2 regions of the Streptomyces sp. NPDC033178 genome follow, and region 1 is predicted to be linked to the other one. Evidence: predicted binding sites of a transcription regulator. Region 1 holds the regulator's gene; the other holds the start of a gene.
The links. Region 1 encodes HrcA, which represses chaperone genes, less so after heat shock. Its sites were predicted from a motif close to TTNGCACTCNGNNNNNCNGAGTGCNAA; they were not measured.
Positions count from the first base shown of each region.

Region 2: the regulator HrcA is predicted to act here: its motif matches at 2,068-2,094, upstream of groES (co-chaperone GroES).

Region 1 is NZ_JBVIPT010000028.1:97,221-101,490, forward strand. Features, by position in the region: partial or broken gene ACZ5VQ_RS44875 (MBL fold metallo-hydrolase) at 1-28, opposite strand, end outside; partial or broken gene ACZ5VQ_RS44880 (MBL fold metallo-hydrolase) at 317-892, opposite strand; gene hrcA (heat-inducible transcriptional repressor HrcA) at 1,131-2,147, shown strand; gene dnaJ (molecular chaperone DnaJ) at 2,148-3,284, shown strand; gene ACZ5VQ_RS44895 (nitronate monooxygenase) at 3,381-4,270, shown strand, end outside.
Region 2 is NZ_JBVIPT010000026.1:41,235-45,504, forward strand. Features, by position in the region: gene groL (chaperonin GroEL) at 1-1,475, opposite strand, end outside; gene groES (co-chaperone GroES) at 1,615-1,923, opposite strand; gene ACZ5VQ_RS43625 (polysaccharide deacetylase family protein) at 2,222-2,992, opposite strand; gene ACZ5VQ_RS43630 (polysaccharide deacetylase family protein) at 2,989-3,990, opposite strand; gene ACZ5VQ_RS43635 (THUMP-like domain-containing protein) at 4,081-4,270, shown strand, end outside.

The DNA of each region.
Region 1 (4,270 bases):
CGAGGTCACCACAGAAGACGACCTCCGGCAAGCCTGTCCAGGGGCGGCTGGGCCCGCCGAGACTGCCGGAGCCGCCGCCGCCGGAGCCGCCGGAGCCGCGGGAGCCGCGGGAGCCGCGGGAGCCGCGGGAGCCGCGGGAGCCGCGGGAGCCGCGGGAGCCGCGGGAGCCGCGGGAGCCGCGGGAGCCGTCGGGACCGCCGGGACTGCCGGAGCCGCCGGAGCCGCCGGGACCGCCAGGGCCGCGGGAGCCGCCAGGATCGCCGGAGCCGCCGGAGCCGCCAGGGCCGCGGGAGCCGCCGGGACCGCCGGGACCGTCGAGGCTGTCGGGACCGCCGGGACCGACGGAGTTGTCGAGGCTGTCCGAGCCGCCGGGGGCTCCAGGGCTTCCAGGGATGAGAACCGCCAGGTCGTGGGCCGTGTGGCCGGGGCCGATGTTCGCCAGCAGGACCTGTACGCCGCCGCCCAGGTCGAGCGTCCACTCGCCGGAGACGAGGTGCCGGGGGCGGACGAGGAGGTCCGCCGCCTCGGCCGCCTCGTCCGGATCGGCGCCGTTGCGCACGGCGTCCGCCAGCAGCTCGTCCCGTCCGTCGACGAGCACCCGCTCAAGGCCCACCGCCCCGAAGACCTCGACACCCGAGAACGCCGCCGCGCCGAAAACATGGTCGAAATGCGGGTGGGTGAGCGCGAGATGGGTGACCCGCCCGCCCCCGAGCAACCGCCGCGCCTCCGTACGCAGCCGCGCGCCCTCCCGCAGCCCCGACCCCGCGTCGATCATGAGCGCCGCACCCTCGCCCACCACGAGCCCGACCGTGCAGTCCCACCCCGGAAGCCGACAGCGCCCCACACGCGGCCCCAGTTCCTCCCACCCGGCCTCTTCCCAAGTCACCCTCATACGCCGACGCTAGCCCTACGCCCCATGAAGTGCGCAGACAGTAGTCGGGACAGAGCAGGACAGCCCCGTACACGTCGTCGTGACATCGCAGGGCTGCCTTGCCCGGGTCGTGCCTACCGGCCGTACACTTGGCCCGGGGATGCTGGCACTCGCGCGGGCTGAGTGCCAGGCAAGGCGATCGAGGATGATCGAGGACCGCATCGAAGACCGCGGGGAAGACCAGCTGGAGGTGTGCGCGATGCTCAGTGAACGCAGGCTCGAAGTGCTGCGCGCCATCGTCCAGGACTACGTGGGCACCGAGGAGCCGGTCGGTTCCAAGGCGCTCACGGAGCGCCACCGGTTGGGCGTCTCCCCGGCGACCGTCCGTAACGACATGGCGGTCCTTGAGGACGAGGGCTACATCGCCCAGCCGCACACCAGCGCCGGCCGCATCCCCACGGACAAGGGCTACCGCCTCTTCGTCGACAGGCTCGCGGGCGTCAAGCCGATGACCGCGCCGGAGCGACGGGCGATCCACAGCTTCCTCGACAACGCCGTCGACCTCGACGACGTCGTGGGGCGGACCGTCCGGCTCCTCGCGCAGCTCACCCGGCAGGTCGCCGTCGTGCAGTACCCGTCGCTGACCCGCTCGACCGTGCGTCATGTGGAGCTGCTGGCGCTGGCCCCGGCCCGCGTCATGCTCGTACTGATCACGGACACCGGCCGGGTCGAGCAGCGCATGGTGGACTGCCCGGCGCCCTTCGGGGAGGCCTCCGTGGCGGATCTACGCGCGCGGCTCAACAGCCGGATCGCGGGCCGCCGTTTCGCGGACGTCCCGCAGCTGGTGCAGGATCTCCCCGACGCCTTCGAGTCGGACGACCGGGGTACGGTCGCGACCGTGCTCTCCACCCTCATGGAGACCCTCGTCGAGGAGACCGAGGAGCGGCTGATGATCGGCGGCACCGCCAATCTCACCCGCTTCGGACATGACTTTCCCCTCACCATCCGTCCGGTTCTGGAGGCCCTTGAGGAGCAGGTCGTTCTCCTCAAACTCCTTGGTGAGGTCAATGATTCGGGCATGGCCGTACGGATCGGTCACGAGAACGCCCATGAGGGACTCAACTCCACGTCCGTCGTCTCCGTCGGCTACGGTTCGGGCGTCGAGGCAGTAGCGAAACTTGGCGTGGTCGGACCGACGCGCATGGATTACCCCGGAACGATGGGAGCGGTACGAGCGGTGGCACGGTACGTAGGACAGATCCTGGCGGAGTCGTAAGTGGCCACGGACTACTACGCCGTACTCGGCGTGCGCCGCGACGCGTCCCAGGACGAGATCAAGAAGGCATTCCGGCGGCTCGCACGCGAGCTGCACCCGGACGTCAATCCCGATCCGAAGACGCAAGAGCGCTTCAAGGAGATCAACGCCGCTTACGAGGTGTTGTCGGACCCGCAGAAGAAGCAGGTCTACGACCTCGGCGGTGACCCGCTGTCCCAGGCGGGCGGCCAGGGCGCGGGCGGCTTCGGCGCCGGCGGGTTCGGGAACTTCTCGGACATCATGGACGCCTTCTTCGGTACGGCGTCGCAGCGGGGCCCCCGGTCGCGCACACGGCGCGGCCAGGACGCGATGATCCGGCTGGAGATCGACCTCGACGAGGCGGCCTTCGGTACGACGAAGGACATCCAGGTCGACACGGCCGTCGTGTGTACGACATGCAGTGGCGAGGGCGCCGCGCCCGGTACCTCCGCGCAGACCTGTGACATGTGCCGCGGGCGCGGCGAGGTGTCCCAGGTCACGCGGTCCTTCCTGGGCCAGGTCATGACGTCCAGGCCGTGTCCGCAGTGCCAGGGGTTCGGGACGGTCGTTCCGACGCCGTGCCCCGAGTGCGCCGGTGACGGGCGGGTCCGCTCGCGTCGGACCCTGACCGTGAAGATTCCCGCCGGTGTCGACAACGGCACGCGGATCCAGCTCGCGGGCGAGGGTGAGGTCGGACCCGGTGGCGGTCCCGCCGGTGACCTGTACGTCGAGATCCACGAGGTCGCGCACTCCACCTTCCAGCGGCGCGGCGACGACCTGCACTGCACGGTCACCATCCCGATGACCGCGGCCTCTCTCGGCACCAAGGTGCCGCTGGAGACGCTCGACGGGATGGAGGAGGTCGACATCCGCCCGGGCACGCAGTCGGGGCAGTCGATTCCGTTGCACGGGCGGGGGATCACCCACCTTCGCGGTGGCGGGCGTGGTGATCTCATCGTGCATGTCGAGGTCATGACGCCGACCAAGCTTGATCCCGAGCAGGAACGGCTGCTGCGCGAACTCGCGCAGCTTCGGGGGGAGGAGCGGCCCACGGGTCAGTTTCAACCCGGGCAGCAGGGGCTGTTCTCCAGGCTGAAGGACGCGTTCAACGGTCGCTGAGGGTTTTTTCCTCGGCCCCGCCGGGTGATTCCCGTGGCTTATGCCCGGGGGAAGGCCGGATTCGGACTTGTACGGAGGACGTGACAACATGCCGTCATGTCCTCCGCGCTGACCGATCTCTTCCCACTCCCGATCGTGCAGGCCCCCATGGCGGGCGGCGTCTCCGTGCCGCAGCTCGCAGCGGCCGTGTCCGAGGCCGGGGGGCTCGGTTTCCTCGCCGCCGGCTACAAAACGGCCGACGGCATGTACCAGGAGATCAAGCAGTTGCGGGGCGCCACGAGCCGCCCGTTCGGCGTGAACCTGTTCATGCCGCAGCCCGAGTACGCCGACCCGGCCGCGGTCGAGGTCTACGCCCACCAGCTCGCCGGCGAGGCCTCCTGGTACGAGACCGAACTGGGCGACCCCGACAGCGGACGCGACGACGGATACGACGCCAAGCTCGCCGTACTCCTCGACAACCCGGTGCCGGTCGTCTCCTTCCACTTCGGCTGCCCCACGCGTGACGTCCTGGACTCGCTGAGCCGGGCCGGCACGCTGACCCTGGTCACGGCGACCACCGCCGAGGAGGCGCAGGCCGTGCAGTGGGCGGGCGCCGACGCCGTGATCGTGCAGGGCGTCGAGGCCGGCGGCCACCAGGGCACCCACCGCGACAACCCGGAGACCGACGGCTCCGGCATAGGACTGCTCTCGCTGATCGCGCAGGTCCGCGAGACCGTGCAGATCCCGATCGTCGCCGCCGGCGGCATCATGCGCGGCAGCCAGATCGCCGCCGCGCTCGCCGCGGGAGCGAGCGCCGCCCAGCTCGGCACGGCGTTCCTCGCCACCCCCGAGTCCGGCGCCAACGCCGTGCACAAGCAGGCACTGACCAACCCCCTCTTCGTACGTACGCAGTTGACGCGCGCCTTCTCCGGCAGGCCCGCGCGCGGTCTGATGAACCGCTTCATGCGCGAGCACGGGCCGTACGCGCCCGCCGCCTACCCGGATGT
Region 2 (4,270 bases), on a different contig from region 1:
CCCTGCTTGACCAGGTCGCCGTACTCGCCGGTGGCGGCGTTGAAGCCCTGGCCCTTGTCGAGCTCGGCGACCTTGGAGGTGATGACGTAACCCTCCAGGCCGGCGTTCTCGGCGATCCAGCGCAGCGGCTCGACGGCGGCCTTGCGGACGACGGCCACACCGGTGGCCTCGTCGCCGGTCTTGCCGAGGTTGCCCTCCAGGACCTTCACGGCGTGGACGAGCGCGGAGCCACCACCGGAGACGATGCCCTCCTCGACCGCGGCGCGGGTCGCGGAGATGGCGTCCTCCAGACGGTGCTTCTTCTCCTTGAGCTCCACCTCGGTGGCGGCGCCGACCTTGATGACGCACACGCCGCCGGCCAGCTTCGCGAGGCGCTCCTGGAGCTTCTCGCGGTCCCAGTCGGAGTCCGTGGCCTCGATCTCGGCCTTGATCTGGTTGATGCGACCGGCGACGTCGTCGGACTTGCCGCCGCCGTCGACGATGGTGGTGTCGTCCTTGGTGATGGTCACGCGGCGGGCGGTGCCCAGCACGTCCAGGCCGACCTGGTCGAGCTTGAGGCCGACCTCCTCGGCGATGACGGTGGCACCGGTGAGACCGGCCATGTCGCCGAGCATCGCCTTGCGGCGGTCACCGAAGCCGGGGGCCTTCACGGCGACGGCGTTGAACGTGCCGCGGATCTTGTTCACGACCAGGGTCGACAGGGCCTCGCCCTCGACGTCCTCGGCGATGATCAGCAGCGGCTTGGAGGAGTTGGTCTGGATGACCTTCTCCAGCAGCGGCAGCATGTCCTGGATGGAGGAGATCTTGCCCTGGTGGATCAGGATGTACGGGTCGTCCAGGACGGCTTCCATGCGCTCCTGGTCCGTCACGAAGTACGGCGACAGGTAGCCCTTGTCGAAGGCCATGCCCTCGGTGAAGTCCAGCTCCAGACCGAAGGTGTTGGACTCCTCGACGGTGATGACACCGTCCTTGCCGACCTTGTCCATCGCCTCGGCGATGAGCTCGCCGACCTGGCTGTCCTGGGCGGACAGACCGGCGACGGCGGCGATGTCGGACTTCTCGTCGATCGGGCGCGCGGTCGCGAGGAGCTCCTCGGAGACCGCGGCGACGGCCGCGTCGATGCCCTTCTTCAGGAGGGCGGGGGACGCGCCGGCGGCGACGTTCTTCAGGCCCTCGCGGACGAGCGCCTGGGCCAGCACGGTGGCGGTGGTCGTACCGTCACCCGCGATGTCGTTGGTCTTGGTCGCCACCTCCTTCACCAGCTGGGCGCCGAGGTTCTCGTACGGGTCGTCGAGCTCGACCTCGCGGGCGATGGTGACACCGTCGTTGGTGATGGTGGGTGCGCCGAACTTCTTGTCGATGACGACGTTGCGGCCCTTGGGGCCGATCGTCACCTTGACCGTGTCGGCAAGCTTGTTGACGCCGCGCTCGAGGGCGCGACGGGCGTCCTCGTCGAACTTCAGGATCTTCGCCATGGGAGCGGTTCAGCCCTCTCGGAAAACGTGGGTGAAACGAACTGCGCCCCCGACGCCCGGCTTCATAAGGTCGCGGGGGCCAGGGGCGCAGTTCACTGCAATGCTGGTAATGCCGGGAATGCTGGTGGTGCCGGGTGAATTACTTCTCGACGATCGCGAGCACGTCGCGAGCCGAGAGGACGAGGTACTCCTCGCCGTTGTACTTCACCTCGGTGCCGCCGTACTTGCTGTACAGCACGACATCGCCGGTCTTGACGTCGAGCGGAAGACGCTCGCCGTTCTCGAAGCGGCCCGGGCCAACGGCCAGGACGACGCCCTCCTGGGGCTTCTCCTTGGCGGTGTCCGGGATGACCAGGCCAGAGGCCGTGGTCTGCTCGGCGTCGAGCGGCTGGACCACAATGCGGTCCTCAAGCGGCTTGATGGCAACCTTGGAGCTGGTGGTCGTCACGATCCGACCTCCCCCTTCGGAGATCTCACGGGGTTAACTGTCTGAGGTGGCGACCAGGTGGATCCGTCGTCGCGGGTGCCGGACCTGCCCGTCGCTATTGGCACTCTCCTGCGGTGAGTGCCAGGCCTGAGACTATGACTGCGATTAGCACTCGGTCAAGCGGAGTGCCAGTTGCCTCCGGCGGTCGGGGGATGTCCGGCGCCCGGAACCGGGGGTGAACGCCCTGGGGGCTGCCGCCCCCAGACCCCCGCTGATCGGCCTGAACGGCCTCGTCCTCACACGCCGGACGGGCTGGGAGCTACAGGTAGTCCTCCAGGCGGGCGACCGTGAAGCCCTGGTTCTGGACCCGGTTCAGGATCTTGGCCGTTGTCCGGGTGAGACTCGTGCCGTTCCGGCCCTCCGGGCAGTGGAGGATGTCGCCCGGGCGGAGGCGGTCCGTGTCGCGCCAGAGGACGATGGCGGACACTCCGCAGTCGGCGGCCGCGCGCACGGTGTCGGCGTTGTAGTCGCCGTAGGGCGGGCGGAAGAGGCGGGGGCGGATACCGAAGCGCTGCTTGAGCTTCTCCTGCTGGCCGCAGATCTCGGCGCGCTGGCCGGCGTACGGGAGGCCCGGCAGGTACGGGTGGTCGAGCGTGTGGTTCTGCACGGTCGCGCCGACCGCGCGGAGCCGGCCGAAGTGGGCGTACCCCGGCCCGACGACACTGTCCGTGAGGAACATCGTGACCGGCAGCCGCAGTTCGCGGACCATGTCGACGAACCCCGGGTCCTTCTCGGCGCCGTCGTGGAAGGTCAGGAAGACGACCCGGTCGCGGGTGGGGACGCGGTCGACGACGGGCGGCAGACCCGGTCCCGCGGTGCGGGCGGAGGGCCGCCGGTCGGGCGGGTTCGGCGCCGGGGTGAGCGGGGCGGTCAGGCCCCAGCGGCGGTACGGGTCCTCGGTGGGGCCGTACGTGCGTACCTTCTGCGCGGCCTTCTTGCCCAACCGCTCGATGGGGTCCACGGACTGGGCACAGCCGGCCAGGCAGACCAGGCCCGCGAGCAGTGCGGCAGCGGCCGGCCGCTTCCTCACAGGTAGTCCTCGATGCGTGCCACCGCGTACCCCTTGTCCGTGACCAGCTTCAGGAACCGTCGGACCATGTCCGGCATCGTGCCCTTCCAGTGCTCCTTGCCGCGGAAGTGGCTGAGGACGATGTCTCCGGGGTGGAGGTCGCGGTCCAGCTCGCGGTAGTCCCAGCGGTCGACGAAGACCTCCTCGTTCCACAGCGGGGCCGCCTTGATGCCGCAGGCCGCGGCCGCGCGCAGGGTGTCCTCGTTGTAGCTGCCGTAGGGCGGGCGGAAGAGGGCCGGACGCTTGCCGTAGCGCTTCTCGATCACGTCCTGCATGCCGCAGATCTCCTGCTTCTGCCGTTCGTAGGAGAGGTTCGGCATATAGCGGTGGTTGAGGGTGTGGTTGTTCAGGACCACGCCCCTGTCCTGCATCTTCCTGAAGTAGCCGTAGTCCTCTTTGACCAGGTAGTCGCTCAGGAAGGCCGTGTACGGGATCTTCAGCTCGCTCATCATCCGCAGGAACGCCGGGTCCTTCTCGGCGCCGTCGTCGATGGTGAGGAAGACGACCTTGTCCTTGGTGGGGATCGTGGTGAAGACGGGCGGCAGGCCTTCGTGGTCGTCCACCTCGAAGCCCTTACGGGTGCTGATGCGGGGCTTCCGCTTGGGGGCGGGAGGTGCGGACAGCGGGGGCCCGGCCAGCCCCCAGCGCTTTGCCGCGGTCGCGCGGGCGCGCTGCTCCTGGCGGAGCTTGGTGGCGTAGGCGTCCATGGCTCGCGCCGGTGGGGCCTTGAGGAGTTGCTGGCCCGCCGCGGGCTCGGCGGTGGTGGATGGTGCTTCTCCGCAGCCGGCCGCCAGTGCGGAGACCGTCAGGAGGGCGAGAGCGGTGCGTGCCGCGTGGGACGGCCGGATTGCGACCTGCGGGGCGGTGGGGGCCTGTCGCGCGGTTCCCCGCGCTCCTGAGGGGGTGCCCCCTGAGCCGCCATTTACCTCATTGCCATCATTTTGTCGTACAAGTCGCATGAACCCGGATCCTCACAGGTCACACCCCTCACAGGCCCTCGACACATCCGGCGACCGCGTCCCGTCCACCGACTGGCCCACAATGGGGCGGTGAACGACCTCGATCCGCTCTCCTCATTCGCTGCCCTGCTCACCGACCAGGGACGTGCCCTTCTCGAAGAGGTGCGGGACACCGAACCCGCTCAGGAGCTGGCCGTCGCGACCCGGCTGCGGCGGGAGTACCCCGTCGGGCTCGTGTCGGCGGCGCTCGGGCAGGCGCGGTTGCGGCAGCGGGCCGTGG